Regions from separate parts of the Priestia megaterium genome, predicted to be linked through region 3. Evidence: a T-box and tRNA genes for the amino acid it is inferred to sense, from the RefSeq annotation. Region 3 holds a T-box; the other regions hold tRNA genes.
What was found. The T-box of region 3 lies ahead of CEQ83_RS22695 (valine--tRNA ligase). A T-box ahead of a tRNA ligase gene usually reads a tRNA of that ligase, here a tRNA-Val.
Positions count from the first base shown of each region.

Region 1 (7,551 bases), 1.2 Mb from region 3:
AAGCCCCAGTAAACGGCGGCCGTAACTATAACGGTCCTAAGGTAGCGAAATTCCTTGTCGGGTAAGTTCCGACCCGCACGAAAGGCGTAACGATCTGGGCACTGTCTCAACGAGAGACTCGGTGAAATTATAGTACCTGTGAAGATGCAGGTTACCCGCGACAGGACGGAAAGACCCCGTGGAGCTTTACTGTAGCCTGATATTGAATTTTGGTACAGCTTGTACAGGATAGGTAGGAGCCTGAGAAGCCGGAGCGCTAGCTTCGGTGGAGGCGTCGGTGGGATACTACCCTGGCTGTATTGAAATTCTAACCCGCGGCCCTGATCGGGCCGGGAGACAGTGTCAGGTGGGCAGTTTGACTGGGGCGGTCGCCTCCTAAAATGTAACGGAGGCGCCCAAAGGTTCCCTCAGAATGGTTGGAAATCATTCGTAGAGTGTAAAGGCACAAGGGAGCTTGACTGCGAGACCTACAAGTCGAGCAGGGACGAAAGTCGGGCTTAGTGATCCGGTGGTTCCGCATGGAAGGGCCATCGCTCAACGGATAAAAGCTACCCCGGGGATAACAGGCTTATCTCCCCCAAGAGTCCACATCGACGGGGAGGTTTGGCACCTCGATGTCGGCTCATCGCATCCTGGGGCTGTAGTCGGTCCCAAGGGTTGGGCTGTTCGCCCATTAAAGCGGTACGCGAGCTGGGTTCAGAACGTCGTGAGACAGTTCGGTCCCTATCCGTCGTGGGCGTAGGAAATTTGAGAGGAGCTGTCCTTAGTACGAGAGGACCGGGATGGACACACCGCTGGTGTACCAGTTGTCTTGCCAAAGGCATCGCTGGGTAGCTATGTGTGGACGGGATAAGTGCTGAAAGCATCTAAGCATGAAGCCCCCCTCAAGATGAGATTTCCCATAGCGCAAGCTAGTAAGATCCCTGAAAGATGATCAGGTTGATAGGTCAGAGGTGGAAGCGTGGCGACATGTGTAGCTGACTGATACTAATCGATCGAGGACTTAACCAAACTTTTAAAAGCGTAAGCTTTACTCAGCAAATTGTTATCTAGTTTTGAGAGAGCAATCTCTTGTCTGGTGGCGATAGCGAAGAGGTCACACCCGTTCCCATACCGAACACGGAAGTTAAGCTCTTTAGCGCCAATGGTAGTTGGGACTTTGTCCCTGTGAGAGTAGGACGTTGCCAGGCAATGAATAAGACCCCTTTTTATGCTCTTGTAAAAGAGTCTAGGGGTTTTTTATTTGGCTCATTTGTAAAAAACTTATATACACATTTAATGTTGTGTATGATATTTGGAGGATTAGCTCAGCTGGGAGAGCACCTGCCTTACAAGCAGGGGGTCGGCGGTTCGATCCCGTCATCCTCCACCACCGTGCCGGTGTAGCTCAACTGGTAGAGCAACTGACTTGTAATCAGTAGGTTGGGGGTTCAAGTCCTCTTGCCGGCACCATTTATATCGGAGGGGTAGCGAAGTGGCTAAACGCGGCGGACTGTAAATCCGCTCCTTCGGGTTCGGCAGTTCGAATCTGCCCCCCTCCACCATTTTATTGGGCTATCGCCAAGCGGTAAGGCAACGGATTTTGATTCCGTCATGCGTTGGTTCGAATCCAGCTAGCCCAGCCATAGAGAGCCATTAGCTCAGTTGGTAGAGCATCTGACTTTTAATCAGAGGGTCGAAGGTTCGAGTCCTTCATGGCTCATTTTAATAAGCGGAAGTAGTTCAGTGGTAGAACACCACCTTGCCAAGGTGGGGGTCGCGAGTTCGAACCTCGTCTTCCGCTCCATATAAAGCGCCCGTAGCTCAATTGGATAGAGCGTTTGACTACGGATCAAAAGGTTAGGGGTTCGACTCCTCTCGGGCGCGCCATAAACGGGAAGTAGCTCAGCTTGGTAGAGCACTTGGTTTGGGACCAAGGGGTCGCAGGTTCGAATCCTGTCTTCCCGACCATTTATGGGGCCTTAGCTCAGCTGGGAGAGCGCCTGCCTTGCACGCAGGAGGTCAGCGGTTCGATCCCGCTAGGCTCCACCAATGAAATTAAATAATTGTAACGAATAATATGGCGGTGTAGCTCAGCTGGCTAGAGCGTACGGTTCATACCCGTGAGGTCGTGGGTTCGACTCCCTCCGCCGCTACCATATAAGTTACATTTGTTATAAATATACGGAGGAATACCCAAGTCCGGCTGAAGGGATCGGTCTTGAAAACCGACAGGGGTGTTAAAGCCCGCGGGGGTTCGAATCCCTCTTCCTCCGCCATTTATTTATATCATATTCATATCATCGCGGGGTGGAGCAGTTCGGTAGCTCGTCGGGCTCATAACCCGAAGGTCGCAGGTTCAAATCCTGTCCCCGCAACCAAAGTGGTCCCGTGGTGTAGCGGTTAACATGCCTGCCTGTCACGCAGGAGATCGCGGGTTCGATTCCCGTCGGGACCGCCATTTTGTTTGGGGCTCGGTAGCTCAGTTGGTAGAGCAAAGGACTGAAAATCCTTGTGTCGGCGGTTCGATTCCGTCCCGAGCCACCATTTTAAGACGGCGATTGTGGCGAAGTGGTTAACGCACCGGATTGTGGTTCCGGCATTCGTGGGTTCGATTCCCATCAGTCGCCCCATCTTAAGTAACGCGGGTGTAGTTTAGTGGTAAAACCTCAGCCTTCCAAGCTGATGTCGTGAGTTCGATTCTCATCACCCGCTCCAAATAATGGGCCTATAGCTCAGCTGGTTAGAGCGCACGCCTGATAAGCGTGAGGTCGGTGGTTCGAGTCCACTTAGGCCCACCATATTCCACAGTAGCTCAGTGGTAGAGCTATCGGCTGTTAACCGATCGGTCGTAGGTTCGAGTCCTACCTGTGGAGCCATACTGGCCCGTTGGTCAAGCGGTTAAGACACCGCCCTTTCACGGCGGTAACACGGGTTCGAATCCCGTACGGGTCATCTCAAAAGCAGTTTGCATATGCAAACTGCTTTTTTTGTTTGTAAACAGAGTTTAGACAAAAGAATAAACTCTGTTTTTCGTTTTTCTATGATTTTCTCTTCACAATTTGCATTTCCTATAGCACATCTCTAAACGCTTGTTCTAAATTTCGAAAAAAAACCTACAATAGTAATAACAGAATACTGTTTGTACAAAAGGAGGGGAATGCGTGAAAAAAATTGTTTTGTGGTCCATCGGAGTTTTTCTTGTGTATGCAGCTTGTATATGGGTGTATTTATTTTATATAAGTGACACCTCTATTCCACAATCATTAAAAGGTACCAGCGTGGATCCGGCTACGTTTATGAATGCAAGAGAACTTATGTTAACCGAAAAATATTCAAAGATTAGAGATGCGCTCTTTTTTATCCGAATTCCATATGAGTGGTTAGGGTTTATTTTAATTTTAGTGTTAGGTGTGTCTAAGAAAGTGAATAAGTGGTCTAAAGACGTCAGTCGTTTCAGTCTTCTCCAAACTGCTATTTATGTATTTTGGTTATCTGTTCTGCTGCTGATCTACTCTTTTCCTATGGACTGGATTAGCTATAAGCTTTCAACGGCTTACCATATTACGACGCAACCTTTCCAAGGATGGATGAAAGATCTTTTTACAGATTTTTGGGTGAACTATGCCACGATGTTTTTAGTGATTGCTGTGTTATATGCATTCATTCGTAAGTTTTCAAAAAGATGGTGGCTGTATGCGTGGCTAGTATCTATTCCATTTACGCTATTTTTGACGTTTATTCAACCAGTGGTTATCGATCCGTTATATAACGATTTTTATCCATTAAAGAATAAAGAGCTGGAGACGAAAATTTTGCATTTAGCAGATGAAGCTCATATACCTGCTAAGCATGTATATGAAGTAAACATGTCTGAAAAAACGAACTCTCTCAATGCATATGTAACGGGAATAGGTTCTAATTCAAGAATTGTGTTATGGGATACTACTCTTAATAAATTGACGGAACGTGAAATTTTGTTTATCATGGCGCACGAAATGGGTCACTATGTGAAGAAACATATTTATGTAGGGATTGCTTCAGCCTTAGTTTTATCGATTGTAGGTTTATGGCTAACGAAACATTTTGCTAGCTTTGTGATTAAGAGATGGGGGAAAGCATTAAAAATCACTTCTCTTAGTGATTTAAATTCATTACCGCTTATTCTACTTATTTTTTCTGTGCTCACATTTGCTGTAAGTCCTTTAACAAATATGCAGTCGCGTCATCATGAACTTCAATCTGACACGTACGCCATGGACTTAACAGGAGATAAACAAGCTGCTATTAAAACATTTCAGGATTTAACAAAATCAGGACTGTCCCAGGTGAATCCGCCGTATTTAGTGAAAATTTTTCGATATGGTCATCCAACAATATTGGAAAGAATTTCATTTGTTGAGAAGTATGAAAGAAATGAATAAGTGATATAAGAAAAAGTAAAGGATATATGAAGCCTTTTATACGTAGGTATTAATAGAAAAGCCTCCTTGCGAGTAGGAAAAAAATTCTAAAAGGAGGTTTCATTTTCGAAAGTACTGTTATATAATAACGTATGTAAAATAAAAACTGTTTTATAACAATAGGGAGTAATAGTTATTTGTGATTGAAAAGATAGCAGTCAAACTTATCAGCGTATATTCACCTCAGCAAAGTCTTACTACATGTCCTTCAACTATTTACTTATTTCATCTACGTTCTTACTAACACTATGGCAAACTGCTAATTTACTTCATCATGAAACAGACATATTCTCACTGCTGCGTTTTATATTTTTATGAATATAGAATTTTAAATTCATTAGGGGGTATAAAGAATGAAAGAGATTCGTGTAAAAAACCTTGAAGAGAACTGGAAAAGCGATGAGCGTTGGAAAGGAATTGAACGTCCATATTCTGCAGAAAAAGTCATTGGACTGAGAGGATCCATTGATATTGAACACACGCTTGCTAGAAGAGGGGCCGAAAAGTTCTGGAACTTATTAAAAACAGAGCCATACGTTCATGCATTAGGAGCTTTAACAGGAAATCAAGCAGTACAACAGGTAAAAGCAGGGTTAAAAGCCATTTATCTCAGTGGATGGCAAGTAGCTGCAGATGCAAACCTTTCAGGAAATATGTATCCTGATCAAAGTCTATATCCAGCAAACAGCGTGCCGCATGTTGTGAAACGAATCAATCAAGCGCTGCAGCGTGCCGATCAAATTCAGCATTTAGAAGGAGAAGGAGATATTGATTACTTTGCTCCAATTGTAGCAGATGCAGAAGCAGGGTTCGGAGGACAGTTGAACGTATTTGAATTAATGAAAGGAATGATTGAGTCAGGAGCATCTGCGGTACACTTCGAAGATCAATTGTCATCTGAGAAAAAGTGTGGTCATCTTGGCGGCAAGGTATTGCTTCCAACTCAGACAGCTGTGAAAAACTTGATTGCTGCTCGTTTAGCTGCTGATGTAATGGGTGTTCCAACACTTCTGATTGCTCGTACCGATGCTGATGCCGCTGATTTAATTACAAGTGATGTTGATCCTGTAGATCGCCAGTTTATTACAGGTGAACGCACCGCTGAAGGGTTTTATCGCACGAGAGCCGGAATCGATCAAGCTATCGCTCGTGGCTTAGCATATGCGCCATATGCTGATCTAGTATGGTGTGAGACGTCTGAACCAAACTTGGAACAGGCACAAAAATTTGCAGATGCTATTCATGAAAAATTCCCAGGTAAAATGCTTGCTTATAACTGTTCACCATCTTTCAACTGGAAGAAAAAATTAGATAAGAAAACGATTGAAAAGTTTCAAAGAGAAATCGCAAAAATGGGCTACAAATTCCAATTCGTTACGCTTGCTGGCTTCCACGCTTTAAATCACAGCATGTTTGAACTGGCACGAGGATATAAAACAAGAGGAATGGCAGCTTATTCAGAGTTACAAGAAAGAGAGTTTGCTAGTGAAATAAATGGATATACTGCTACAAGACATCAGCGTGAAGTAGGAACGGGTTATTTTGATGAAGTGGCGCAAGTAGTTTCCGGTGGGACTTCCTCTACAACAGCTTTAAAAGGTTCAACAGAAGAAGAGCAGTTTCAGGCGCATAAATAACAAAAAATCTATGAGTGGAACGGTTGTTTACTTCCACTCATAGAAAAAATCCTAACAAAAAAGATTCTTACATCTGTAAGAATCTTTTTTTATGTAGTAAACACGATTTAACAGACAGCTGTTCTTCCTGAGAAGAAAGGTTCTGCCTGTTAAACGTACATATAAATCATTAACATGAATGAACTTCTTGAAATATTAAGTAGATGTTTGAAGTAAGGATTGGTACTGTGCTGATAGCTCATAAAAAGCAGTTTCATCACGTTGATCTAATGCCGTGTTAATGTTTGTTTCTAACAGTTCTTTTTGACGCTTAAAAAGCGATTCATCAATTACCATTTCGATATAAACATCCAACATACTCACAGTATCAATTACTTTTTTCTTGCGAGCGAGGGACTTCATCATTTCCGTGTACGATTTTTCATTGTTCATACCTCATCACCTCTGCACCCTTTTTATTATTATATAGATTAAAAGAAGAAAAAACAACTAATTTTCTAAATTTTTAGATTTTTATTTTTAGAAATGATAAAGTAAGAGGGAAACGCTACTTTCGTTTTTATCGATTGGCTATTTGGTTTAAAAATGAATCCTTGGGGGCGAAGAAATTGAATCATGTAAAAAAGCGTACGGTAACGGTAGAGGATTTGTATGAATTGAAGTCTGTGTATAACCCTCAGATTTCTCCAGATGGAAAAAGTGTAGTTTATACGGTTCGAGAAACGAAAAAAATAGAAAACGGTTATGAGACGCAGCTGTTTATGTTAGATCTTGAAACAAAAAAAACAAAGCAATTGACGTATTATAAAGGAAATAATCACTCTCCTGCATGGTCTCCTGACGGCAGGTGGATTGCTTTTTTATCAGATCGCAGTCAAACCGTTCAGCTCTATCTATTAGCAGCGACAGGCGGGGAAGCAGAAGCACTCACAGATTGTGAAAAAGGCGTTAGTGATCCCGTATGGTCTCCTTATAGTGACGAAATTATGTTTTCTACAAAAGTAGAAGAAAAAGCTGTAAGAGTTGAACAAAATCATGAGCATCCTCAGCCATACGAAGTGGAACGTTTGTTGTATAAATCCGATGCTAGCGGCTATTTAAAAGGTGAATATACGCAAGTTGCGGTCGTTAAACTTAAAAATAAAGAAGTGACGTTTTTAACGGATGGACCTTATCATCACTCTGTAGGATGCTGGGCCCCTGATGCAAATTCAATTGTATTTTGCAGCAGCCGAGGAGAGAATCCGGATTTATCGTTAACCATGGACGTGTTTATTTTGCATCGTGATAGTAAAAAGTTAACATCTATTACAGCAGAAACAGGATATTTTCATCAAGTTTCGTGGTCACCAGATGGGTCATACATAGCTTACATTGGAAATGAACGTACATATGGATCGGCTTCAATGAATGACATATATATTTATCAGGTCTCCAATCAAAAAACAGCTTGTATCACTGCAGGTATAGAC
Region 1 is NZ_CP023317.1:589,584-597,134, forward strand. It holds rRNA gene CEQ83_RS03095 (23S ribosomal RNA) at 1-1,011, shown strand, start outside; rRNA gene rrf (5S ribosomal RNA) at 1,075-1,190, shown strand; tRNA gene CEQ83_RS03105 (tRNA-Val) at 1,297-1,372, shown strand; tRNA gene CEQ83_RS03110 (tRNA-Thr) at 1,377-1,452, shown strand; tRNA gene CEQ83_RS03115 (tRNA-Tyr) at 1,461-1,544, shown strand; tRNA gene CEQ83_RS03120 (tRNA-Gln) at 1,551-1,625, shown strand; tRNA gene CEQ83_RS03125 (tRNA-Lys) at 1,630-1,702, shown strand; tRNA gene CEQ83_RS03130 (tRNA-Gly) at 1,712-1,786, shown strand; tRNA gene CEQ83_RS03135 (tRNA-Arg) at 1,793-1,869, shown strand; tRNA gene CEQ83_RS03140 (tRNA-Pro) at 1,874-1,950, shown strand; tRNA gene CEQ83_RS03145 (tRNA-Ala) at 1,956-2,031, shown strand; tRNA gene CEQ83_RS03150 (tRNA-Met) at 2,062-2,138, shown strand; tRNA gene CEQ83_RS03155 (tRNA-Ser) at 2,166-2,258, shown strand; tRNA gene CEQ83_RS03160 (tRNA-Met) at 2,284-2,360, shown strand; tRNA gene CEQ83_RS03165 (tRNA-Asp) at 2,365-2,440, shown strand; tRNA gene CEQ83_RS03170 (tRNA-Phe) at 2,451-2,526, shown strand; tRNA gene CEQ83_RS03175 (tRNA-His) at 2,537-2,612, shown strand; tRNA gene CEQ83_RS03180 (tRNA-Gly) at 2,624-2,697, shown strand; tRNA gene CEQ83_RS03185 (tRNA-Ile) at 2,704-2,780, shown strand; tRNA gene CEQ83_RS03190 (tRNA-Asn) at 2,784-2,858, shown strand; tRNA gene CEQ83_RS03195 (tRNA-Glu) at 2,863-2,934, shown strand; gene CEQ83_RS03200 (M48 family metallopeptidase) at 3,144-4,403, shown strand; gene aceA (isocitrate lyase) at 4,796-6,079, shown strand; gene CEQ83_RS03210 (IDEAL domain-containing protein) at 6,275-6,511, opposite strand; gene CEQ83_RS03215 (S9 family peptidase) at 6,688-7,551, shown strand, end outside.
Region 1: it has a tRNA-Val gene. The T-box ahead of CEQ83_RS22695 (valine--tRNA ligase) is inferred to sense a tRNA for this amino acid. The anticodon was not compared.

Region 2 (7,551 bases), 800 kb from region 3:
GGCCCTTCCATGCGGAACCACCGGATCACTAAGCCCGACTTTCGTCCCTGCTCGACTTGTAGGTCTCGCAGTCAAGCTCCCTTGTGCCTTTACACTCTACGAATGATTTCCAACCATTCTGAGGGAACCTTTGGGCGCCTCCGTTACATTTTAGGAGGCGACCGCCCCAGTCAAACTGCCCACCTGACACTGTCTCCCGGCCCGATCAGGGCCGCGGGTTAGAATTTCAATACAGCCAGGGTAGTATCCCACCGACGCCTCCACCGAAGCTAGCGCTCCGGCTTCTCAGGCTCCTACCTATCCTGTACAAGCTGTACCAAAATTCAATATCAGGCTACAGTAAAGCTCCACGGGGTCTTTCCGTCCTGTCGCGGGTAACCTGCATCTTCACAGGTACTATAATTTCACCGAGTCTCTCGTTGAGACAGTGCCCAGATCGTTACGCCTTTCGTGCGGGTCGGAACTTACCCGACAAGGAATTTCGCTACCTTAGGACCGTTATAGTTACGGCCGCCGTTTACTGGGGCTTCGATTCAGAGCTTCTCCCAAAGGATAACCCCTCCTCTTAACCTTCCAGCACCGGGCAGGCGTCAGCCCCTATACTTCGCCTTGCGGCTTCGCAGAGACCTGTGTTTTTGCTAAACAGTCGCCTGGGCCTATTCACTGCGGCTCTCTCGGGCTATACACCCTACCAGAGCACCCCTTCTCCCGAAGTTACGGGGTCATTTTGCCGAGTTCCTTAACGAGAGTTCTCTCGATCACCTTAGGATTCTCTCCTCGCCTACCTGTGTCGGTTTGCGGTACGGGCACCTCCCGCCTCGCTAGAGGCTTTTCTTGGCAGTGTGGAATCAGGAACTTCGGTACTATAATTCCCTCGTCATCACAGCTCAGCCTTTATGATGAGCGGATTTGCCTACTCATCAGCCTAACTGCTTGAACGCGCATATCCAGCAGCGCGCTTACCCTATCCTACTGCGTCCCCCCATTACTCAAACGGCGGGGAGGTGGTACAGGAATATCAACCTGTTGGCCATCGCCTACGCTTTTCAGCCTCGGCTTAGGTCCCGACTAACCCTGAGCGGACGAGCCTTCCTCAGGAAACCTTAGGCATTCGGTGGACAAGATTCTCACTTGTCTTTCGCTACTCATACCGGCATTCTCACTTCTAAGCGCTCCACCAGTCCTTACGGTCTGACTTCACAGCACTTAGAACGCTCTCCTACCACTGACATCAAAGATGTCAATCCACAGCTTCGGTGATACGTTTAGCCCCGGTACATTTTCGGCGCAGAGTCACTCGACCAGTGAGCTATTACGCACTCTTTAAATGGTGGCTGCTTCTAAGCCAACATCCTGGTTGTCTAAGCAACTCCACATCCTTTTCCACTTAACGTATACTTGGGGACCTTAGCTGGTGGTCTGGGCTGTTTCCCTTTTGACTACGGATCTTATCACTCGCAGTCTGACTCCCATGGATAAGTCTTTGGCATTCGGAGTTTGACTGAATTCGGTAACCCGTTGGGGGCCCCTAGTCCAATCAGTGCTCTACCTCCAAGACTCTCACAACATGAGGCTAGCCCTAAAGCTATTTCGGAGAGAACCAGCTATCTCCAGGTTCGATTGGAATTTCTCCGCTACCCACACCTCATCCCCGCACTTTTCAACGTGCGTGGGTTCGGGCCTCCATTCAGTGTTACCTGAACTTCACCCTGGACATGGGTAGATCACCTGGTTTCGGGTCTACAACCACATACTAAACGCCCTATTCAGACTCGCTTTCGCTACGGCTCCGCCTTATCAGCTTAACCTTGCATGGGATCGTAACTCGCCGGTTCATTCTACAAAAGGCACGCCATCACCCGTTAACGGGCTCTGACTACTTGTAGGCACACGGTTTCAGGATCTCTTTCACTCCCCTTCCGGGGTGCTTTTCACCTTTCCCTCACGGTACTGGTTCACTATCGGTCACTAGGTAGTATTTAGCCTTGGGAGATGGTCCTCCCAGCTTCCGACGGAATTTCACGTGTTCCGCCGTACTCAGGATCCACTCAAGAGGGAACGAAGTTTCAACTACAGGGTTGTTACCTTCTTCGACGGACCTTTCCAGGTCGCTTCATTTACTTCGTTCCTTTGTAACTCCGTATAGAGTGTCCTACAACCCCAAGAGGCAAGCCTCTTGGTTTGGGCTAATTCCGTTTCGCTCGCCGCTACTCAGGAAATCGCATTTGCTTTCTCTTCCTCCGGGTACTTAGATGTTTCAGTTCCCCGGGTCTGCCTTCAATATCCTATGTATTCAGATAAAGATACTGTTCCATTACGAACAGTGGGTTTCCCCATTCGGAAATCTCCGGATCAAAGCTCACTTACAGCTCCCCGAAGCATATCGGTGTTAGTCCCGTCCTTCATCGGCTCCTAGTGCCAAGGCATTCACCGTGCGCCCTTTCTAACTTAACCATTAGCGAATAAATGGTACAACATAAAGTTGTGTTATTTATTGGTTTGATTAAAGAAAAGTTTCACTTTTCCTCAGCAATTACTGTTATCTAGTTTTCAAAGAACAATCGCAACCAAAATTCTTCTTATCTAATAAGAAGAAAGTAGTATGCTTTCTATAATTGAGAGATTGAACTCTCAAAACTGAACAAAGTGTCAAAACGTACGTCATGTAAAAATCCTTAGAAAGGAGGTGATCCAGCCGCACCTTCCGATACGGCTACCTTGTTACGACTTCACCCCAATCATCTGTCCCACCTTAGGCGGCTAGCTCCTTACGGTTACTCCACCGACTTCGGGTGTTACAAACTCTCGTGGTGTGACGGGCGGTGTGTACAAGGCCCGGGAACGTATTCACCGCGGCATGCTGATCCGCGATTACTAGCGATTCCAGCTTCATGTAGGCGAGTTGCAGCCTACAATCCGAACTGAGAATGGTTTTATGGGATTGGCTTGACCTCGCGGTCTTGCAGCCCTTTGTACCATCCATTGTAGCACGTGTGTAGCCCAGGTCATAAGGGGCATGATGATTTGACGTCATCCCCACCTTCCTCCGGTTTGTCACCGGCAGTCACCTTAGAGTGCCCAACTAAATGCTGGCAACTAAGATCAAGGGTTGCGCTCGTTGCGGGACTTAACCCAACATCTCACGACACGAGCTGACGACAACCATGCACCACCTGTCACTCTGTCCCCCGAAGGGGAACGCTCTATCTCTAGAGTTGTCAGAGGATGTCAAGACCTGGTAAGGTTCTTCGCGTTGCTTCGAATTAAACCACATGCTCCACCGCTTGTGCGGGCCCCCGTCAATTCCTTTGAGTTTCAGTCTTGCGACCGTACTCCCCAGGCGGAGTGCTTAATGCGTTAGCTGCAGCACTAAAGGGCGGAAACCCTCTAACACTTAGCACTCATCGTTTACGGCGTGGACTACCAGGGTATCTAATCCTGTTTGCTCCCCACGCTTTCGCGCCTCAGCGTCAGTTACAGACCAAAAAGCCGCCTTCGCCACTGGTGTTCCTCCACATCTCTACGCATTTCACCGCTACACGTGGAATTCCGCTTTTCTCTTCTGCACTCAAGTTCCCCAGTTTCCAATGACCCTCCACGGTTGAGCCGTGGGCTTTCACATCAGACTTAAGAAACCGCCTGCGCGCGCTTTACGCCCAATAATTCCGGATAACGCTTGCCACCTACGTATTACCGCGGCTGCTGGCACGTAGTTAGCCGTGGCTTTCTGGTTAGGTACCGTCAAGGTACGAGCAGTTACTCTCGTACTTGTTCTTCCCTAACAACAGAGTTTTACGACCCGAAAGCCTTCATCACTCACGCGGCGTTGCTCCGTCAGACTTTCGTCCATTGCGGAAGATTCCCTACTGCTGCCTCCCGTAGGAGTCTGGGCCGTGTCTCAGTCCCAGTGTGGCCGATCACCCTCTCAGGTCGGCTATGCATCGTTGCCTTGGTGAGCCGTTACCTCACCAACTAGCTAATGCACCGCGGGCCCATCTGTAAGTGATAGCCGAAACCATCTTTCAATCATCTCCCATGAAGGAGAAGATCCTATCCGGTATTAGCTTCGGTTTCCCGAAGTTATCCCAGTCTTACAGGCAGGTTGCCCACGTGTTACTCACCCGTCCGCCGCTAACGTCATAGAAGCAAGCTTCTAATCAGTTCGCTCGACTTGCATGTATTAGGCACGCCGCCAGCGTTCATCCTGAGCCAGGATCAAACTCTCCGAAGAAATGTTTGACTTGCTCATTTAAAAAATAAAAATTAACGTTGACGTTTGTCGCTTTGTTCAGTTTTCAAAGTTCAATATATTTGGAGCGGGTGATGAGAATCGAACTCACGACATCAGCTTGGAAGGCTGAGGTTTTACCACTAAACTACACCCGCAATATGGCGCGCCCGAGAGGAGTCGAACCCCTAACCTTTTGATCCGTAGTCAAACGCTCTATCCAATTGAGCTACGGGCGCTTCTTATGATGTTTACCGCCGTTGTTTTGGCGACTTTATTATAATATCATTTCTATTTTCTTATGTCAATACTTTTTTAAAAAGTTTTTTTGGTGCGGCCGAGAGGACTTGAACCTCCACGGGGTCGCCCCCACTAGGCCCTCAACCTAGCGCGTCTGCCATTCCGCCACGACCGCTAAATACATAAAATGAATAAGATGCGGGTGAAGGGACTTGAACCCCCACGTCGTAAAGACACTAGATCCTAAGTCTAGCGCGTCTGCCAATTCCGCCACACCCGCAAGAAATGAAAATGAGCCATGAAGGACTCGAACCTTCGACCCTCTGATTAAAAGTCAGATGCTCTACCAACTGAGCTAATGGCTCTTTATGGCTGGGCTAGCTGGATTCGAACCAACGCATGACGGAATCAAAATCCGTTGCCTTACCGCTTGGCGATAGCCCAATAATTTAAAATGGCGGTCCCGACGGGAATCGAACCCGCGATCTCCTGCGTGACAGGCAGGCATGTTAACCGCTACACCACGGGACCATCCAAAATTATGTATGAAACAGTCAAAATGGTGGAGGATGACGGGATCGAACCGCCGACCCCCTGCTTGTAAGGCAGGTGCTCTCCCAGCTGAGCTAATCCTCCACAGGATATGTAAATAAAAATCAATGGTGACCCGTACGGGATTCGAACCCGTGTTACCGCCGTGAAAGGGCGGTGTCTTAACCGCTTGACCAACGGGCCATTATAAAATGGCGGAGAAGGAGGGATTTGAACCCTCGCGCCGCTTACACGACCTACACCCTTAGCAGGGGCGCCTCTTCAGCCACTTGAGTACTTCTCCATATGGCTCCACAGGTAGGACTCGAACCTACGACCGATCGGTTAACAGCCGATAGCTCTACCACTGAGCTACTGTGGAATAATATTTATCAGACTTCTTACATTGTAATCGACATTATATGTAATGTCAATAAGTTTTTGTAATTTCTTTGCCGTTTATTTGAGACGGCTTTATTAATTTACCATAATGAATCTATTTTAGTCAAGCATCTTCTACATTTTTTTTAATTTACCTTTACACTTCCCACAAACATATTTAACTGTGTTCACTTTTCTTTTTCGAACATATTTTTGATCACACTGCATACATACATATATGTGCTCTTTTTTCTTTCCATCACTTTCTTTTTTCAATGCCTGACAAAATCGAGGTGCATCTACTTCTTTCATTAACCTTTTAAAGTCTTGATCTCCATGCTTATACCCTTTCCCCTCAATATGCAAATGATAGTGACAGAGCTCATGTTTAATAATTTCTACTATTTCTTGTGTGCCATATTGTTCAAAGTATTTGTAGTTTACTTCTATATTAGATGTACGTAACAAATACCTTCCGCCTGTCGTACGTAACCGAGAATTAAAAGTGGCTTCATGACGAAATGGTTTGTGAAACAGCTTCAATGAAATTTCTTCTACAAGTATTTGTAAATCCTTATCATTCATCTTACATACTCCTCTACTGTATGAAATCACCTGACTAGCTCTTGGGGCATACACTTCATTACATACTCACTATTCACCTTATCATAAATGAAAAGGAGTGATTGTCCTTATGCCAATGTGGCTACAAAAACAAATGAGGCGCGCTTATTCTGAAAAAGACCGTGCACAAATAAAATTGCTCAACCAATGTTGGTTTTTTTATCAAAAAAATAATTCCGCTTCTTAAATCACTTCTTTTTACAAATAAAATTGCCTTTTCAGAAAATCTGAAAAGGCAATTTTATTATTGATGGGGCGGAATCATCGTCAGTGCAACTCTTCCTTTTTTCATATCTACGTCTTCTACCCACACATTCACCAAATCTCCTACTGAAACGACATCGAGGGGATGCTTAACGTACCGATTCGTTAATTTAGAAATATGGACTAGACCGTCTTGCTTAACTCCTATATCGATGAACGCTCCGAAGTCTACGACGTTTCGCACCGTTCCTTCAAGCTGAATACCTTTTGCTAGATCCTCTAGCTTCAAAATATCCTGACGGAGCAAAGGTTTTGGCAGTTCATCACGAGGATCTCTTTCCGGTCTTACGAGCGCTTCTATAATGTCTTTTAAAGTAAGCTCCCCTATACTTAGTTCTTCTGATATTTCGGGTAAAGAAATATGTTTTAATGCTTCTTTTACTTTCTCCGTTCCAAGTTCAGTCTCTTTCACTTCCGCTTTCTTTAAAAGCTTTTTAACGTCTCCATATGTTTCAGGATGGATACCCGTTCTGTCTAAAGGTTCTTCACCTTCTATAATACGTAAAAACCCAATACACTGCTCATATGTTTTAGCCCCTAGACGCGGAATTTTCTTCAACTGTTTTCGGTTAGAGAATTTTCCGTTTTCATCCCGATATTTTACAATGTTTTGAGCAACTGTCTTATTTAGACCAGCAACGTATTGTAGAAGCGAAGCAGAAGCCGTGTTTGCATTCACTCCTACTTGGTTTACTACTGTCTCTACAATAAAAGTCAGTGAATCATTTAATTGCTTTTGAGACACATCATGCTGATATTGCCCTACTCCTACCGACTTAGGATCGATTTTCACAAGCTCAGCCAGCGGATCTTGCAGCCTTCTGGCAATCGATACAGCGCTTCGCTCTTCTACTTGAAAATCAGGGAATTCTTCTCTAGCAACATCAGAAGCCGAATATACGCTTGCTCCCGCTTCATTCACAATCAAATAATAAACTGGGTTTTCAATTTCTTTAAGAACATCCGCTACAAATTGCTCCGTTTCGCGAGATGCCGTTCCATTTCCAATTGCCACTACTTCAATAGGGTATTCAGCGAACATTTTCTTTAATTTATTTTGTGCTTCAGCTGCTTTTCTCACAGGAGGATGTGGATAAATAACATCAATTTTTAATACCTTGCCTGTTTCATCTACTACAGCTAATTTGCAGCCTGTTCGAAAAGCTGGATCTACTCCTAATACCACTTTCCCTTTCAATGGAGGTTGGAGAAGAAGTTTTCGTAAGTTTTCAGAAAAGATGTGAATGGCTCTTTCTTCCGCTTTTTCTGATAGGTCTTTACGA
Region 2 is NZ_CP023317.1:196,502-204,052, reverse strand. It holds rRNA gene CEQ83_RS01165 (23S ribosomal RNA) at 1-2,454, opposite strand, end outside; rRNA gene CEQ83_RS01160 (16S ribosomal RNA) at 2,680-4,231, opposite strand; tRNA gene CEQ83_RS01155 (tRNA-Gly) at 4,313-4,386, opposite strand; tRNA gene CEQ83_RS01150 (tRNA-Arg) at 4,391-4,467, opposite strand; tRNA gene CEQ83_RS01145 (tRNA-Leu) at 4,558-4,643, opposite strand; tRNA gene CEQ83_RS01140 (tRNA-Leu) at 4,666-4,748, opposite strand; tRNA gene CEQ83_RS01135 (tRNA-Lys) at 4,761-4,833, opposite strand; tRNA gene CEQ83_RS01130 (tRNA-Gln) at 4,838-4,912, opposite strand; tRNA gene CEQ83_RS01125 (tRNA-Asp) at 4,924-4,999, opposite strand; tRNA gene CEQ83_RS01120 (tRNA-Val) at 5,029-5,104, opposite strand; tRNA gene CEQ83_RS01115 (tRNA-Glu) at 5,129-5,203, opposite strand; tRNA gene CEQ83_RS01110 (tRNA-Ser) at 5,213-5,303, opposite strand; tRNA gene CEQ83_RS01105 (tRNA-Asn) at 5,307-5,381, opposite strand; gene CEQ83_RS01100 (SprT family protein) at 5,516-5,965, opposite strand; gene cmpA (cortex morphogenetic protein CmpA) at 6,075-6,191, shown strand; gene CEQ83_RS01090 (Tex family protein) at 6,249-7,551, opposite strand, start outside.
Region 2: it has a tRNA-Val gene. The T-box ahead of CEQ83_RS22695 (valine--tRNA ligase) is inferred to sense a tRNA for this amino acid. The anticodon was not compared.

Region 3 (7,551 bases):
GAGACTACGGGGATTAACTGTTGTGGAGAAAGAACGTATAAACAGTGTGGACAATGAGATCTTGGAGATAAAATAGATTTTCCCTGAGGAATTCTAAGGCCTGCTACGTTGTAAAATGAACCTAGAGTGATACCTGAAACGAATAGATAAAGGTAAATTATACTCATACGACTCCTTCCATTTCAGGGGTATAGAATACTAACTGTAGATTTTCTTTTGAATGGGGCAATGTATCTTTTCCTTTTAAATAGCTGCCAATAAACGGTATGAGAAAAGCTGCTAGAAGACCTATTACGATAACCAGTATGATCACTTGCGTGAGAGAAAGTCCTTTATTCTCTTTTGACAGTTTATCCATTTCCACACCTCTCTTTTATTGATTAGTATCAAACAGCTCCTTCATTAATAAACTGAATCTTAATACCCATAAAAGTCATATTCTGTATGCCTCCTTCCTTAAAACACACCTTTTATAGGTAATAAGGATTATACCACTAAAAAACAAAAACAGCATAAAAAAACGTCTGCAAAAGCAGACGTTTTTTAATAGTAAGGAGCCATAAATAAGTAGACAATTACACCTGTAAGGCTTACATAAAGCCAGATTGGCATTGTCCATCGCACAATTTTTTTATGTTTTTCAACTTGCATTGTCCAGCCCCACACAAGTGCAAACAGTGCCAGCGGAACGATAATCGCTGCTAAGAAACTGTGTGTGATCAAAATAAAGAAGTAAATGGGACGAACAATTCCTTCTCCACCAAACGTAGCTGTTTCCGTTGAGATATAGTGGAACGTTAAATATGAAACTAAAAAGAGCAGTGTAGAAGTGAATGCCGCTAAGATAAACCCTCTATGAGCATTGATGTTTTTTCTAAAGATTGAAATCAACGCTGCAACTAAAAAAATAAACGTAAAACTATTCAAAATAGCATTTAACCGTGGAAAGATAGTCAAATCAAAACTTACTTTTCCTTGATAGCCAATATTCGAAAAGAATAGCAGTAAGATAATAACATTCGCTATCACTGAAAAGGTAAGAATAATACCGGTAAAGTTTTTATTACTTTTCGGTACAATTTTTTCATTATTCTTACTCATGTTAACAATCTCCTTATTTAGTGATGTACATGTTTATTATATATCACTTACCTAGGGGGTGAAAGTGACAATACTTTGAACTTAGTGCTTCCTTATTATTTGTATCCCTTTCTTACATTATGTTAAAAGCAGCAAGAGTTCACTTGCTGCTTCTGCTCATTTGAGAAGAAAGGCCCGCACTTCTGATATAAAATACAGAGACCCTGTAATCACGACCATGTCTTGTTCACCTGTCGCCTTTTCCTTTACGTAAGCAATTGCTTTTTTCCACTCCTCGTCCATATGCTTATTACGATGAGTACTCATCTCATAAAGCTCCCCAGCTGCGCGAGCACGAGGAAAGTCAAACGACGTAAATGTAATACTTGCAGCGATTGTTTCAAGTTCTTGGACCATTCGATCAGCGCTTTTATCATTTAAGCAGCTGAAGATTAAATGAATGTTTCGATCTTCATAATGAAGGCGTAAAGTAGATAACAAGCTATCAATGCCTTCTGCATTATGAGCCCCGTCAATAATCGTTAAAGGATGCTCATTTACTATCTCAAAGCGGCCGTTCCACTTTGTATGCTGAATCCCTTTTATCATTTGCTCATTGGAGATAGAAAGCTTTTTCTTTTCTTTTAAATAACAAACGGCCATCACAGCCAAAGCTGCATTTTTAACTTGATGATAGCCAAGCATATTTAATTGCAAGTGTTCAAATGTACCATACGGCGTTTTTAACGTAAAGCCTTCTCCATTTGCTAAGGGCTCATAGTTTTCAATTTTAAATTCTTTTCCTAACACAAATAACGAAGCCTGCTTCAAATTTGCCTCTTCTGTAATGACGTCAAGCGCCTTTACTTGCTCTGCACCAGTAATAATAGGGACTTCTTTTTTAATAATCCCCGCTTTTTCTGCTGCAATTTCTTCTACCGTATCACCTAGTATCGCCATGTGATCAAATCCAATGTTTGTAATAATACTCACCATAGGATTCACAACGTTTGTTGAATCATATCGTCCCCCAAGACCTGTTTCAAACACAACATAGTCAACTGAATCATGATAGCCGAAATAAAGAAAAGCCATGATTGTAATCACTTCAAATTCCGTTGCTGACCCTAAGTCCGTATGTTCTAGTCGCTCCACTACAGGCTTTACTTCCTGAACAAGAGCGGTCATTGCTTCATTTGAAATAGGCTGTCCATTCACGCTAATCCGCTCATTAAATGTTTCGATATAAGGGGAAGTAAACGTTCCAACTTTATACCCTGCTTCTTCTAACATATTTCGCAAATACGAAACAGTAGAACCTTTACCATTCGTCCCAGCAACGTGAATAGCATTTATATTTTGCTGCGGAAAATCAAGCTGCTCTAGCATCCATTCCATTCGTTCTAACCCCGGCTTGATTCCAAAGCGAAGTCTGTTATGAATCCAATCAAGCGCTTCTTCATATGTCGTTATCATCTTTTATTCACCTTTCTTTTCCATCGCTATTATTATGTAAAGAAAAAGCGTCGCTATACAAGCCACGCTTTTTCTGTTGGTTTATTAACCCATTGATTATCCGCGTAATTCAGCAATACGAGACTGAACAGCTTCACGTTTTTCAACGTAATCTTGCTCTTTTGCACGCTCTTCTTCTACTACTTTAGCAGGCGCTTTTGCAATAAAGCCTTGGTTGTTTAATTTCTTTTGTACACGTTCTACTTCTTTGTTTAACTTATCGTGTTCTTTTTCTAAACGGGCGATTTCTTCTTCGATATTAATTAAACCTTCAAGAGGTAAAATTAATTCTGCGCCTGTTACAACAGCAGTCATCGCTTTTTCATCTAATGAAACATCGGTTGAAATTACAAGCTCACTTGGATTACAGAAACGTTCTACATACGCACGATTCTTTTCAAGCTGACTTTGAATATTTTCATCTTTAGCTTTAATAAATAATTTTACTTGTTTGCTCATCGGCGTGTTCACTTCAGCACGAATGTTACGAACAGCACGGATAATATCTACAAGTAAACGCATATCGTTAGCAGCTTCTTTATCCGAAAGCTCAGCGCGTACTTCCGGCCATTTAGCTACTGTAATTGATTCACCTTCATGCGGCAAGCTTTGCCAAATTTCTTCAGTAATAAACGGCATGAATGGATGTAAAAGTCGCATTGTGTTATCAAGTACATAAGCTAAAATTGAGCGAGTGGTCTTTTTAGCTGCTTCATCTTCTCCGTAAAGAGGAAGTTTAGCCATTTCAATGTACCAATCGCAGAAGTCATCCCAAATAAAGTTATAAAGAATGCGTCCAACTTCACCAAATTCATATTTGTCAGCTAATTTTGTTACGTGCTCAATCGTTTCATTTAAGCGCGTTAAAATCCATTTATCCGCAACTGACTTTTCGCCTGATAAATCAAGCTCTTCAAATGTGATGCCGTCCATGTTCATTAATGCGAAACGAGAAGCATTCCAAATTTTATTTGCAAAGTTCCATGTCGCTTCGACTTTTTCAAAGCTAAAGCGTAAATCTTGTCCCGGTGAGCTTCCTGTAGATAAGAAATAGCGAAGAGAATCTGCACCGTATTTCTCGATTACTTCCATTGGATCTACGCCGTTACCAAGTGATTTACTCATTTTACGACCTTCAGCATCTCGTACAAGACCGTGAATAAGTACATCGTCAAACGGACGTTTACCCGTAAATTCAAGACCTTGGAAAATCATACGAGATACCCAGAAGAAAATAATGTCGTAGCCCGTTACAAGCACATTTGTTGGGTAGTAGCGTTTGAAATCAGCTGCATCCACATCCGGCCAGCCCATTGTTGAGAACGGCCATAGCGCTGAACTGAACCATGTGTCTAATACATCTGAATCCTGTTCCCAGTTTTCGATATCTGCTGGAGCCTCATGATCTACGTATACTTCTCCAGTTTCTTTATGATACCAAGCTGGAATGCGGTGTCCCCACCAAAGCTGACGCGAAATACACCAGTCGCGAATATTTTCCATCCAGTGTAAGTATGTCTTTTCAAAACGATCAGGCACAAAGTTTACTTTTTCTTCTTGTTTTTGAAGATCTACTGCTTTATCTGCTAACGGCTGCATTTTTACAAACCACTGAGTTGATAAATAAGGTTCAACAACGGCACCGCTTCGTTCACTGTGACCTACTGAATGCATGTGGTCTTCAATGTCGAACAATACGCCGTCTTCTTGAAGGTCTTTAACAATTTGCTTACGGCAAGCAAAACGATCCATTCCTTCATATTTACCTGCTTTGTCATTCATCGTACCGTCTTGATTCATCACTAAAATACGCTCTAAATTATGACGGTTTCCAATTTCAAAATCGTTCGGGTCATGAGCAGGCGTAATTTTTACTGCACCAGAACCGAATTCCATATCTACATAATCATCGCCTACGATTGGAATTTCACGACCTACAATCGGAAGGACAACCTTTTTGCCGATTAAGTGCTTATAGCGATCATCTTCAGGGTGAACAGCTACAGCCGTATCTCCTAGCATTGTTTCAGGACGAGTTGTTGCGATTTCAATATGTCCAGAACCATCTGCCAACGGATAGCGCATATGATAAAACGCACCTTGTACATCTTTGTAAATAACCTCGATGTCTGAAAGAGCTGTTTTTGTAGCTGGATCCCAGTTAATAATATATTCTCCGCGATAGATTAACCCTTTTTTGTAAAGCGTTACGAATACTTCGCGCACTGCTTTAGAAAGGCCTTCATCAAGCGTGAAGCGCTCGCGTGAATAGTCTAAGCCAAGTCCTAGCTTCGACCACTGCTGGCGAATAAAGCTTGCATATTCTTCTTTCCATTTCCACGTTTCGGCTACAAAATTTTCGCGGCCTAGATCGTAGCGGCTTTTCCCTTCGCTGCGAAGCTTTTCTTCTACTTTTGCCTGCGTTGCAATCCCCGCATGGTCCATGCCGGGAAGCCATAAAACGTCATAGCCTTGCATGCGCTTCATACGCGTTAAGATGTCTTGTAACGTTGTATCCCAAGCGTGGCCTAAATGCAGCTTGCCCGTTACGTTTGGGGGTGGAATTACAATTGTATATGGCTCTTTTTCAGGGTCATTTGTTGCTTCAAAAAACTTCCCGTCTAACCAATACTGATAACGATTTTCTTCAACGGCTTTTGGATCATACTTCGTTGGAAGAGTCACTTCTTTTTCAGACATAATGTATACCTCCATAATATAAAGTTTCAGTCTTTAGAAACTGTGTAAAGCTTTTATAAACATAAAAAAACTCCTTTCCTAATAAAAGGACGAAAGGAGTTGATTTCGCGGTACCACCTTTTTTTATAGACGTATCCCGTTTGATAAGCCTATACACTTCATTTCATAACGGTTGATTAACCGGCTTTTTCTACTGAGCTATGCAGCTGTTCAAAAAAGCTACTCATAGGCGACATTCCGAGTGCACATTCTTAAGAAATCTCACAGCAGCTGATTTCTCTCTCTGAAAGACGAACATCCCGTACTCTTCCTATTCACTGTATTTATGTATGAATTTCTCTTAATTATACTATATGAAAAAATGTTGAATCGTCAATAATCTTCTCCATTTTTTTATGATTATATTCATAATTTTTTTGTTCTGCTCTTTATTTTTTCATTCACTCGCTAATTTTGGAAATAAAATGAAAAGTCCGCTCAAAAAAATGGCACCATTTCTTTCTTTTTTCATATACTTACTTTAACCTGGGCACGTGGATTGAAAGGGGCATGTACAAATGAAGAAACGAATAAATGTAAATTCGTATCAGCTGCAGCGGTGGCTCAAAACAGCAGGAGCGGCTTGTGGACAGTTTATTGTTCCTTTAACAATTTTTCAAGGTATACGTACACTATTCTTCCCCACAACCTTTGATGTACTGTTGTTGGCACTTCTTGCCATACTAGCGGTTGCTTTATATTCGGACTGGATTTAAAAACCCAAGCGCTATTCGTTCGCTTGGGCTTGTGCAGCTGCTTCCGCTGCCATTTTTTTTTGCTGATCTACTTCAAATATTTTAATATTGAGCTGTTCAATGTTTTTCGTCAGCCAGTATGCTCGAATAAATGACTGCATATGTTCAAGCTCCGTTTTACTTTCTTTATGCTGCCTATATTGAACGATACACTGATACAAGGGTTCTGGAAACGCTAAATAACTGTGCAAAAGCAGTCTTTCCTCTTCTCTGAGAGCAAAATGTTTTTCATACGTACTAAACCACTCATAGCTGTCATAGGTAGTTACTGGGTACGTGCGAAGAGTACGGAAATAAAATGAGACCAAATCATAAATCGGTGAAGCATCTTTTGCATGTTCAAAGTTAATAAAAAAACCATTTCCCCGTTCGTCATAGATAAAATGTTTAGCCGATAGCTTTCCATGAGACGTAACCAGCCGGATCTTTTCCTTTTCTTCCATTTCATCGTTCCACTGATCGAGCTTTCCAAAACCAAACTCAAGCGCTCTTGTCATTTCATAATAAAATGTACAGTAATGCAACTCAAACGGGGACATATACACTTTCTTCTCGCATTCTACTACGTACTGCTTCAGCTCTTCCTGACGTTTTTCCCACGTTTCTTTCATCGATGTATAATGATTTTCTATATCTTCTTTTTTTACTTCTACTTCCTGCGCCGAAGCACCGTGAAGCTTAGCAAGCTCTTGAAATAATTTATGATATCGAATATCACGCTCTTCGGTTGGGTTATTTGGGAGCCACGGCATTAAGTAATACGAGCCGCTTTCATCTGAAACAATGGGCTGAGAACGCTTCGTTTGATAAATAGGGACAAAGCCCATCCACCCTTTTTGATACACGTTCTGCAACTTTTGAATGAAGTTCTGATTTCGCTCTTGATGATTCGCCATTTCTTTAAGCGCAAATACGCCAGTTTTTGTATAGACTTTTTTTACTTTTCCGTAGTCTTCGATAAAGTCAACATCTAAGTCATATTCTTTTAACAATACTTTGTAGTCTGCTACTGTCCGCTGCATCTATATTCTCCTTCCTCGTAAAAAATAAAGAAAACAGTTAAGACATTATATGCGTCAAAACTGTTTTCTTTCCGACTTTAACGAACGGGAATATTTAAGATGCTTCCTTCTTCCAGCTCATATTCATCTCCTAAATTATTCACTCGTAAAATGTTTTGTACATTCGTATTATAGCGGTTTGCTATCGTATCAAGCGAATCTCCGTCTTGAACAATACAAAGCTTCCACGTTGAAAAAGCTTCTTCTTCCCGCGAAAAGAGCTTTGTTAAATAAAGGGCGTTTTCATTTCGGCCGCTTTCATTTTCTTCTTTCCGAAATTCAACAATAATCTTTTCCTTTTCTTGCTCAGCCTCTTGTTGAACGTCAGCATACGTATTTAATTCACTAGCTTGCGATTCTTCGAAGCTTTCTTGCTCTTGACGAAGCTGAAAGAGCTCAAT
Region 3 is NZ_CP023317.1:4,421,541-4,429,091, forward strand. It holds gene CEQ83_RS22675 (prepilin peptidase) at 1-167, opposite strand, end outside; gene CEQ83_RS22680 (ATP synthase subunit B family protein) at 164-358, opposite strand; gene CEQ83_RS22685 (DUF420 domain-containing protein) at 544-1,101, opposite strand; gene CEQ83_RS22690 (bifunctional folylpolyglutamate synthase/dihydrofolate synthase) at 1,258-2,556, opposite strand; gene CEQ83_RS22695 (valine--tRNA ligase) at 2,653-5,295, opposite strand; T-box leader at 5,378-5,622, opposite strand; gene CEQ83_RS22700 (hypothetical protein) at 5,853-6,050, shown strand; gene ysxE (spore coat protein YsxE) at 6,062-7,111, opposite strand; gene spoVID (stage VI sporulation protein D) at 7,189-7,551, opposite strand, start outside.

Region 4 (7,551 bases), 240 kb from region 3:
GCAAGTCGAGCGAACTGATTAGAAGCTTGCTTCTATGACGTTAGCGGCGGACGGGTGAGTAACACGTGGGCAACCTGCCTGTAAGACTGGGATAACTTCGGGAAACCGAAGCTAATACCGGATAGGATCTTCTCCTTCATGGGAGATGATTGAAAGATGGTTTCGGCTATCACTTACAGATGGGCCCGCGGTGCATTAGCTAGTTGGTGAGGTAACGGCTCACCAAGGCAACGATGCGTAGCCGACCTGAGAGGGTGATCGGCCACACTGGGACTGAGACACGGCCCAGACTCCTACGGGAGGCAGCAGTAGGGAATCTTCCGCAATGGACGAAAGTCTGCCGGAGCAACGCCGCGTGAGTGATGAAGGCTTTCGGGTCGTAAAACTCTGTTGTTAGGGAAGAACAAGTACGAGAGTAACTGCTCGTACCTTGACGGTACCTAACCAGAAAGCCACGGCTAACTACGTGCCAGCAGCCGCGGTAATACGTAGGTGGCAAGCGTTATCCGGAATTATTGGGCGTAAAGCGCGCGCAGGCGGTTTCTTAAGTCTGATGTGAAAGCCCACGGCTCAACCGTGGAGGGTCATTGGAAACTGGGGAACTTGAGTGCAGAAGAGAAAAGCGGAATTCCACGTGTAGCGGTGAAATGCGTAGAGATGTGGAGGAACACCAGTGGCGAAGGCGGCTTTTTGGTCTGTAACTGACGCTGAGGCGCGAAAGCGTGGGGAGCAAACAGGATTAGATACCCTGGTAGTCCACGCCGTAAACGATGAGTGCTAAGTGTTAGAGGGTTTCCGCCCTTTAGTGCTGCAGCTAACGCATTAAGCACTCCGCCTGGGGAGTACGGTCGCAAGACTGAAACTCAAAGGAATTGACGGGGGCCCGCACAAGCGGTGGAGCATGTGGTTTAATTCGAAGCAACGCGAAGAACCTTACCAGGTCTTGACATCCTCTGACAACTCTAGAGATAGAGCGTTCCCCTTCGGGGGACAGAGTGACAGGTGGTGCATGGTTGTCGTCAGCTCGTGTCGTGAGATGTTGGGTTAAGTCCCGCAACGAGCGCAACCCTTGATCTTAGTTGCCAGCATTTAGTTGGGCACTCTAAGGTGACTGCCGGTGACAAACCGGAGGAAGGTGGGGATGACGTCAAATCATCATGCCCCTTATGACCTGGGCTACACACGTGCTACAATGGATGGTACAAAGGGCTGCAAGACCGCGAGGTCAAGCCAATCCCATAAAACCATTCTCAGTTCGGATTGTAGGCTGCAACTCGCCTACATGAAGCTGGAATCGCTAGTAATCGCGGATCAGCATGCCGCGGTGAATACGTTCCCGGGCCTTGTACACACCGCCCGTCACACCACGAGAGTTTGTAACACCCGAAGTCGGTGGAGTAACCGTAAGGAGCTAGCCGCCTAAGGTGGGACAGATGATTGGGGTGAAGTCGTAACAAGGTAGCCGTATCGGAAGGTGCGGCTGGATCACCTCCTTTCTAAGGATTTTTACATGACGTACGTTTTGACACTTTGTTCAGTTTTGAGAGTTCAATCTCTCAATTATAGAAAGCATACTACTTTCTTCTTATTAGATAAGAAGAATTTTGGTTGCGATTGTTCTTTGAAAACTAGATAACAGTAATTGCTGAGGAAAAGTGAAACTTTTCTTTAATCAAACCAATAAATAACACAACTTTATGTTGTACCATTTATTCGCTAATGGTTAAGTTAGAAAGGGCGCACGGTGAATGCCTTGGCACTAGGAGCCGATGAAGGACGGGACTAACACCGATATGCTTCGGGGAGCTGTAAGTGAGCTTTGATCCGGAGATTTCCGAATGGGGAAACCCACTGTTCGTAATGGAACAGTATCTTTATCTGAATACATAGGATATTGAAGGCAGACCCGGGGAACTGAAACATCTAAGTACCCGGAGGAAGAGAAAGCAAATGCGATTTCCTGAGTAGCGGCGAGCGAAACGGAATTAGCCCAAACCAAGAGGCTTGCCTCTTGGGGTTGTAGGACACTCTATACGGAGTTACAAAGGAACGAAGTAAATGAAGCGACCTGGAAAGGTCCGTCGAAGAAGGTAACAACCCTGTAGTTGAAACTTCGTTCCCTCTTGAGTGGATCCTGAGTACGGCGGAACACGTGAAATTCCGTCGGAAGCTGGGAGGACCATCTCCCAAGGCTAAATACTACCTAGTGACCGATAGTGAACCAGTACCGTGAGGGAAAGGTGAAAAGCACCCCGGAAGGGGAGTGAAAGAGATCCTGAAACCGTGTGCCTACAAGTAGTCAGAGCCCGTTAACGGGTGATGGCGTGCCTTTTGTAGAATGAACCGGCGAGTTACGATCCCATGCAAGGTTAAGCTGATAAGGCGGAGCCGTAGCGAAAGCGAGTCTGAATAGGGCGTTTAGTATGTGGTTGTAGACCCGAAACCAGGTGATCTACCCATGTCCAGGGTGAAGTTCAGGTAACACTGAATGGAGGCCCGAACCCACGCACGTTGAAAAGTGCGGGGATGAGGTGTGGGTAGCGGAGAAATTCCAATCGAACCTGGAGATAGCTGGTTCTCTCCGAAATAGCTTTAGGGCTAGCCTCATGTTGTGAGAGTCTTGGAGGTAGAGCACTGATTGGACTAGGGGCCCCCAACGGGTTACCGAATTCAGTCAAACTCCGAATGCCAAAGACTTATCCATGGGAGTCAGACTGCGAGTGATAAGATCCGTAGTCAAAAGGGAAACAGCCCAGACCACCAGCTAAGGTCCCCAAGTATACGTTAAGTGGAAAAGGATGTGGAGTTGCTTAGACAACCAGGATGTTGGCTTAGAAGCAGCCACCATTTAAAGAGTGCGTAATAGCTCACTGGTCGAGTGACTCTGCGCCGAAAATGTACCGGGGCTAAACGTATCACCGAAGCTGTGGATTGACATCTTTGATGTCAGTGGTAGGAGAGCGTTCTAAGTGCTGTGAAGTCAGACCGTAAGGACTGGTGGAGCGCTTAGAAGTGAGAATGCCGGTATGAGTAGCGAAAGACAAGTGAGAATCTTGTCCACCGAATGCCTAAGGTTTCCTGAGGAAGGCTCGTCCGCTCAGGGTTAGTCGGGACCTAAGCCGAGGCTGAAAAGCGTAGGCGATGGCCAACAGGTTGATATTCCTGTACCACCTCCCCGCCGTTTGAGTAATGGGGGGACGCAGTAGGATAGGGTAAGCGCGCTGCTGGATATGCGCGTTCAAGCAGTTAGGCTGATGAGTAGGCAAATCCGCTCATCATAAAGGCTGAGCTGTGATGACGAGGGAATTATAGTACCGAAGTTCCTGATTCCACACTGCCAAGAAAAGCCTCTAGCGAGGCGGGAGGTGCCCGTACCGCAAACCGACACAGGTAGGCGAGGAGAGAATCCTAAGGTGATCGAGAGAACTCTCGTTAAGGAACTCGGCAAAATGACCCCGTAACTTCGGGAGAAGGGGTGCTCTGGTAGGGTGTATAGCCCGAGAGAGCCGCAGTGAATAGGCCCAGGCGACTGTTTAGCAAAAACACAGGTCTCTGCGAAGCCGCAAGGCGAAGTATAGGGGCTGACGCCTGCCCGGTGCTGGAAGGTTAAGAGGAGGGGTTATCCTTTGGGAGAAGCTCTGAATCGAAGCCCCAGTAAACGGCGGCCGTAACTATAACGGTCCTAAGGTAGCGAAATTCCTTGTCGGGTAAGTTCCGACCCGCACGAAAGGCGTAACGATCTGGGCACTGTCTCAACGAGAGACTCGGTGAAATTATAGTACCTGTGAAGATGCAGGTTACCCGCGACAGGACGGAAAGACCCCGTGGAGCTTTACTGTAGCCTGATATTGAATTTTGGTACAGCTTGTACAGGATAGGTAGGAGCCTGAGAAGCCGGAGCGCTAGCTTCGGTGGAGGCGTCGGTGGGATACTACCCTGGCTGTATTGAAATTCTAACCCGCGGCCCTGATCGGGCCGGGAGACAGTGTCAGGTGGGCAGTTTGACTGGGGCGGTCGCCTCCTAAAATGTAACGGAGGCGCCCAAAGGTTCCCTCAGAATGGTTGGAAATCATTCGTAGAGTGTAAAGGCACAAGGGAGCTTGACTGCGAGACCTACAAGTCGAGCAGGGACGAAAGTCGGGCTTAGTGATCCGGTGGTTCCGCATGGAAGGGCCATCGCTCAACGGATAAAAGCTACCCCGGGGATAACAGGCTTATCTCCCCCAAGAGTCCACATCGACGGGGAGGTTTGGCACCTCGATGTCGGCTCATCGCATCCTGGGGCTGTAGTCGGTCCCAAGGGTTGGGCTGTTCGCCCATTAAAGCGGTACGCGAGCTGGGTTCAGAACGTCGTGAGACAGTTCGGTCCCTATCCGTCGTGGGCGTAGGAAATTTGAGAGGAGCTGTCCTTAGTACGAGAGGACCGGGATGGACACACCGCTGGTGTACCAGTTGTCTTGCCAAAGGCATCGCTGGGTAGCTATGTGTGGACGGGATAAGTGCTGAAAGCATCTAAGCATGAAGCCCCCCTCAAGATGAGATTTCCCATAGCGCAAGCTAGTAAGATCCCTGAAAGATGATCAGGTTGATAGGTCAGAGGTGGAAGCGTGGCGACATGTGTAGCTGACTGATACTAATCGATCGAGGACTTAACCAAACTTTAAAAGTGTAAGCTTTACTCAGCAAACTGTTATCTAGTTTTGAAAGAATAAATCTTTCGAAAAAAGTATTGCTTTCTTTATATAATAGTGTATAATATAATATGTCTGGTGGCGATAGCGAAGAGGTCACACCCGTTCCCATACCGAACACGGAAGTTAAGCTCTTTAGCGCTAATGGTAGTTGGGACTTTGTCCCTGTGAGAGTAGGACGTTGCCAGGCTTTTATATCGGAGGATTAGCTCAGCTGGGAGAGCACCTGCCTTACAAGCAGGGGGTCGGCGGTTCGATCCCGTCATCCTCCACCATCGACTATTTAAGTCAGAGATTGCACGCCGGTGTAGCTCAATTGGTAGAGCAACTGACTTGTAATCAGTAGGTTGGGGGTTCAAGTCCTCTTGCCGGCACCATTTTTTTCGAGCCATTAGCTCAGTTGGTAGAGCATCTGACTTTTAATCAGAGGGTCGAAGGTTCGAGTCCTTCATGGCTCACCATTTAATATTCACACGCGGGTGTGGCGGAATTGGCAGACGCGCTAGACTTAGGATCTAGTGTCTTACGACGTGGGGGTTCAAGTCCCTTCACCCGCATCTTTACTTAATTTCATATATGCGCGGAAGTAGTTCAGTGGTAGAACACCACCTTGCCAAGGTGGGGGTCGCGAGTTCGAACCTCGTCTTCCGCTCCACGTATATAAGTCCTGCCGGGGTGGTGGAATTGGCAGACACACAGGACTTAAAATCCTGCGGTAGGTGACTACCGTGCCGGTTCAAGTCCGGCCCTCGGCACCATTTTAATAAGCGCCCGTAGCTCAATTGGATAGAGCGTTTGACTACGGATCAAAAGGTTAGGGGTTCGACTCCTCTCGGGCGCGCCATAAACGGGAAGTAGCTCAGCTTGGTAGAGCACTTGGTTTGGGACCAAGGGGTCGCAGGTTCGAATCCTGTCTTCCCGACCATTTATGGGGCCTTAGCTCAGCTGGGAGAGCGCCTGCCTTGCACGCAGGAGGTCAGCGGTTCGATCCCGCTAGGCTCCACCAATGAAATTAAATAATTGTAACGAATAATATGGCGGTGTAGCTCAGCTGGCTAGAGCGTACGGTTCATACCCGTGAGGTCGTGGGTTCGACTCCCTCCGCCGCTACCATATAAGTTACATTTGTTATAAATATACGGAGGAATACCCAAGTCCGGCTGAAGGGATCGGTCTTGAAAACCGACAGGGGTGTTAAAGCCCGCGGGGGTTCGAATCCCTCTTCCTCCGCCATTTATTTATATCATATTCATATCATCGCGGGGTGGAGCAGTTCGGTAGCTCGTCGGGCTCATAACCCGAAGGTCGCAGGTTCAAATCCTGTCCCCGCAACCAAAGTGGTCCCGTGGTGTAGCGGTTAACATGCCTGCCTGTCACGCAGGAGATCGCGGGTTCGATTCCCGTCGGGACCGCCATTTTGTTTGGCTCGGTAGCTCAGTTGGTAGAGCAAAGGACTGAAAATCCTTGTGTCGGCGGTTCGATTCCGTCCCGAGCCACCATTTTAAGACGGCGATTGTGGCGAAGTGGTTAACGCACCGGATTGTGGTTCCGGCATTCGTGGGTTCGATTCCCATCAGTCGCCCCATCTTAAGTAACGCGGGTGTAGTTTAGTGGTAAAACCTCAGCCTTCCAAGCTGATGTCGTGAGTTCGATTCTCATCACCCGCTCCAAATAATGGGCCTATAGCTCAGCTGGTTAGAGCGCACGCCTGATAAGCGTGAGGTCGGTGGTTCGAGTCCACTTAGGCCCACCATATTCCACAGTAGCTCAGTGGTAGAGCTATCGGCTGTTAACCGATCGGTCGTAGGTTCGAGTCCTACCTGTGGAGCCATACGGAGAAGTACTCAAGTGGCTGAAGAGGCGCCCCTGCTAAGGGTGTAGGTCGTGTAAGCGGCGCGAGGGTTCAAATCCCTCCTTCTCCGCCAGTCGTTTTAAATTTAAATATGGCCCGTTGGTCAAGCGGTTAAGACACCGCCCTTTCACGGCGGTAACACGGGTTCGAATCCCGTACGGGTCATCTTAAAAAGGTTTGCATATATGCAAACCTTTTTTTTATTTGCGCTTTTTTAAAGATTAAGTAAACAGGAATAATAGTTAGGAATAATTACCATGAATTTTCAGAATAAAAAGTAAGTTTTAAGCAGGATTTTCCCTATATCATATGGAATTATTCATAAAGTAATAAAGTATGAAGAGTATGGAATAAAGAGTAATTTTAGAGAACATTTATTCTATTATATTTGTAGAAAAGGTTTATGTTTTTACTATAAAAGGGAATGAGTGGTAAGAAGCGTATATTATGTGCGTATATTATGTTTGAAGTTAAAGGGGTGGCAAAAGTGAATCTAGCGGTTCAGCCTACTGAATTTGATGTTCATTTGTATCACGAAGGAAACTTATTTCGCAGTTACTCTATTTTCGGTGCGCATCAGGTAACGGTAGAAGGAATTGAAGGCGTACGATTTTGCGTGTGGGCACCTCATGCAAAGGGTGTAAGCGTTGTAGGTGATTTTAATAAATGGAACGGTTTTCAACATTCAATGGTTAAAGTTAATGAAGAAGGTATTTGGATGACATTTATCCCTGAATTAGAACAAGGGACTATTTATAAATATGAAATCATCACACAAAGCAATCAAAAAAAATTAAAAGCAGATCCATACGCTTTCTTCAGTGAAGTGCGTCCAAACACTGCGTCTATTGTTTACTCATTGGATGGGTACAAATGGAACGACCAATATTGGCGTAGAAAGAAAAAACAGCAAAATATATATGAAAGACCACTGTGTATTTACGAGCTGCATGCAGGGTCTTGGAGGACTCATGAAGATGGCAGCCTTTATACATACAGTGAATTAGC
Region 4 is NZ_CP023317.1:4,657,483-4,665,033, reverse strand. It holds rRNA gene CEQ83_RS23915 (16S ribosomal RNA) at 1-1,496, shown strand, start outside; rRNA gene CEQ83_RS23910 (23S ribosomal RNA) at 1,722-4,657, shown strand; rRNA gene rrf (5S ribosomal RNA) at 4,766-4,881, shown strand; tRNA gene CEQ83_RS23900 (tRNA-Val) at 4,891-4,966, shown strand; tRNA gene CEQ83_RS23895 (tRNA-Thr) at 4,993-5,068, shown strand; tRNA gene CEQ83_RS23890 (tRNA-Lys) at 5,077-5,152, shown strand; tRNA gene CEQ83_RS23885 (tRNA-Leu) at 5,167-5,248, shown strand; tRNA gene CEQ83_RS23880 (tRNA-Gly) at 5,272-5,346, shown strand; tRNA gene CEQ83_RS23875 (tRNA-Leu) at 5,361-5,449, shown strand; tRNA gene CEQ83_RS23870 (tRNA-Arg) at 5,459-5,535, shown strand; tRNA gene CEQ83_RS23865 (tRNA-Pro) at 5,540-5,616, shown strand; tRNA gene CEQ83_RS23860 (tRNA-Ala) at 5,622-5,697, shown strand; tRNA gene CEQ83_RS23855 (tRNA-Met) at 5,728-5,804, shown strand; tRNA gene CEQ83_RS23850 (tRNA-Ser) at 5,832-5,924, shown strand; tRNA gene CEQ83_RS23845 (tRNA-Met) at 5,950-6,026, shown strand; tRNA gene CEQ83_RS23840 (tRNA-Asp) at 6,031-6,106, shown strand; tRNA gene CEQ83_RS23835 (tRNA-Phe) at 6,115-6,190, shown strand; tRNA gene CEQ83_RS23830 (tRNA-His) at 6,201-6,276, shown strand; tRNA gene CEQ83_RS23825 (tRNA-Gly) at 6,288-6,361, shown strand; tRNA gene CEQ83_RS23820 (tRNA-Ile) at 6,368-6,444, shown strand; tRNA gene CEQ83_RS23815 (tRNA-Asn) at 6,448-6,522, shown strand; tRNA gene CEQ83_RS23810 (tRNA-Ser) at 6,526-6,616, shown strand; tRNA gene CEQ83_RS23805 (tRNA-Glu) at 6,637-6,708, shown strand; gene glgB (1,4-alpha-glucan branching protein GlgB) at 7,004-7,551, shown strand, end outside.
Region 4: it has a tRNA-Val gene. The T-box ahead of CEQ83_RS22695 (valine--tRNA ligase) is inferred to sense a tRNA for this amino acid. The anticodon was not compared.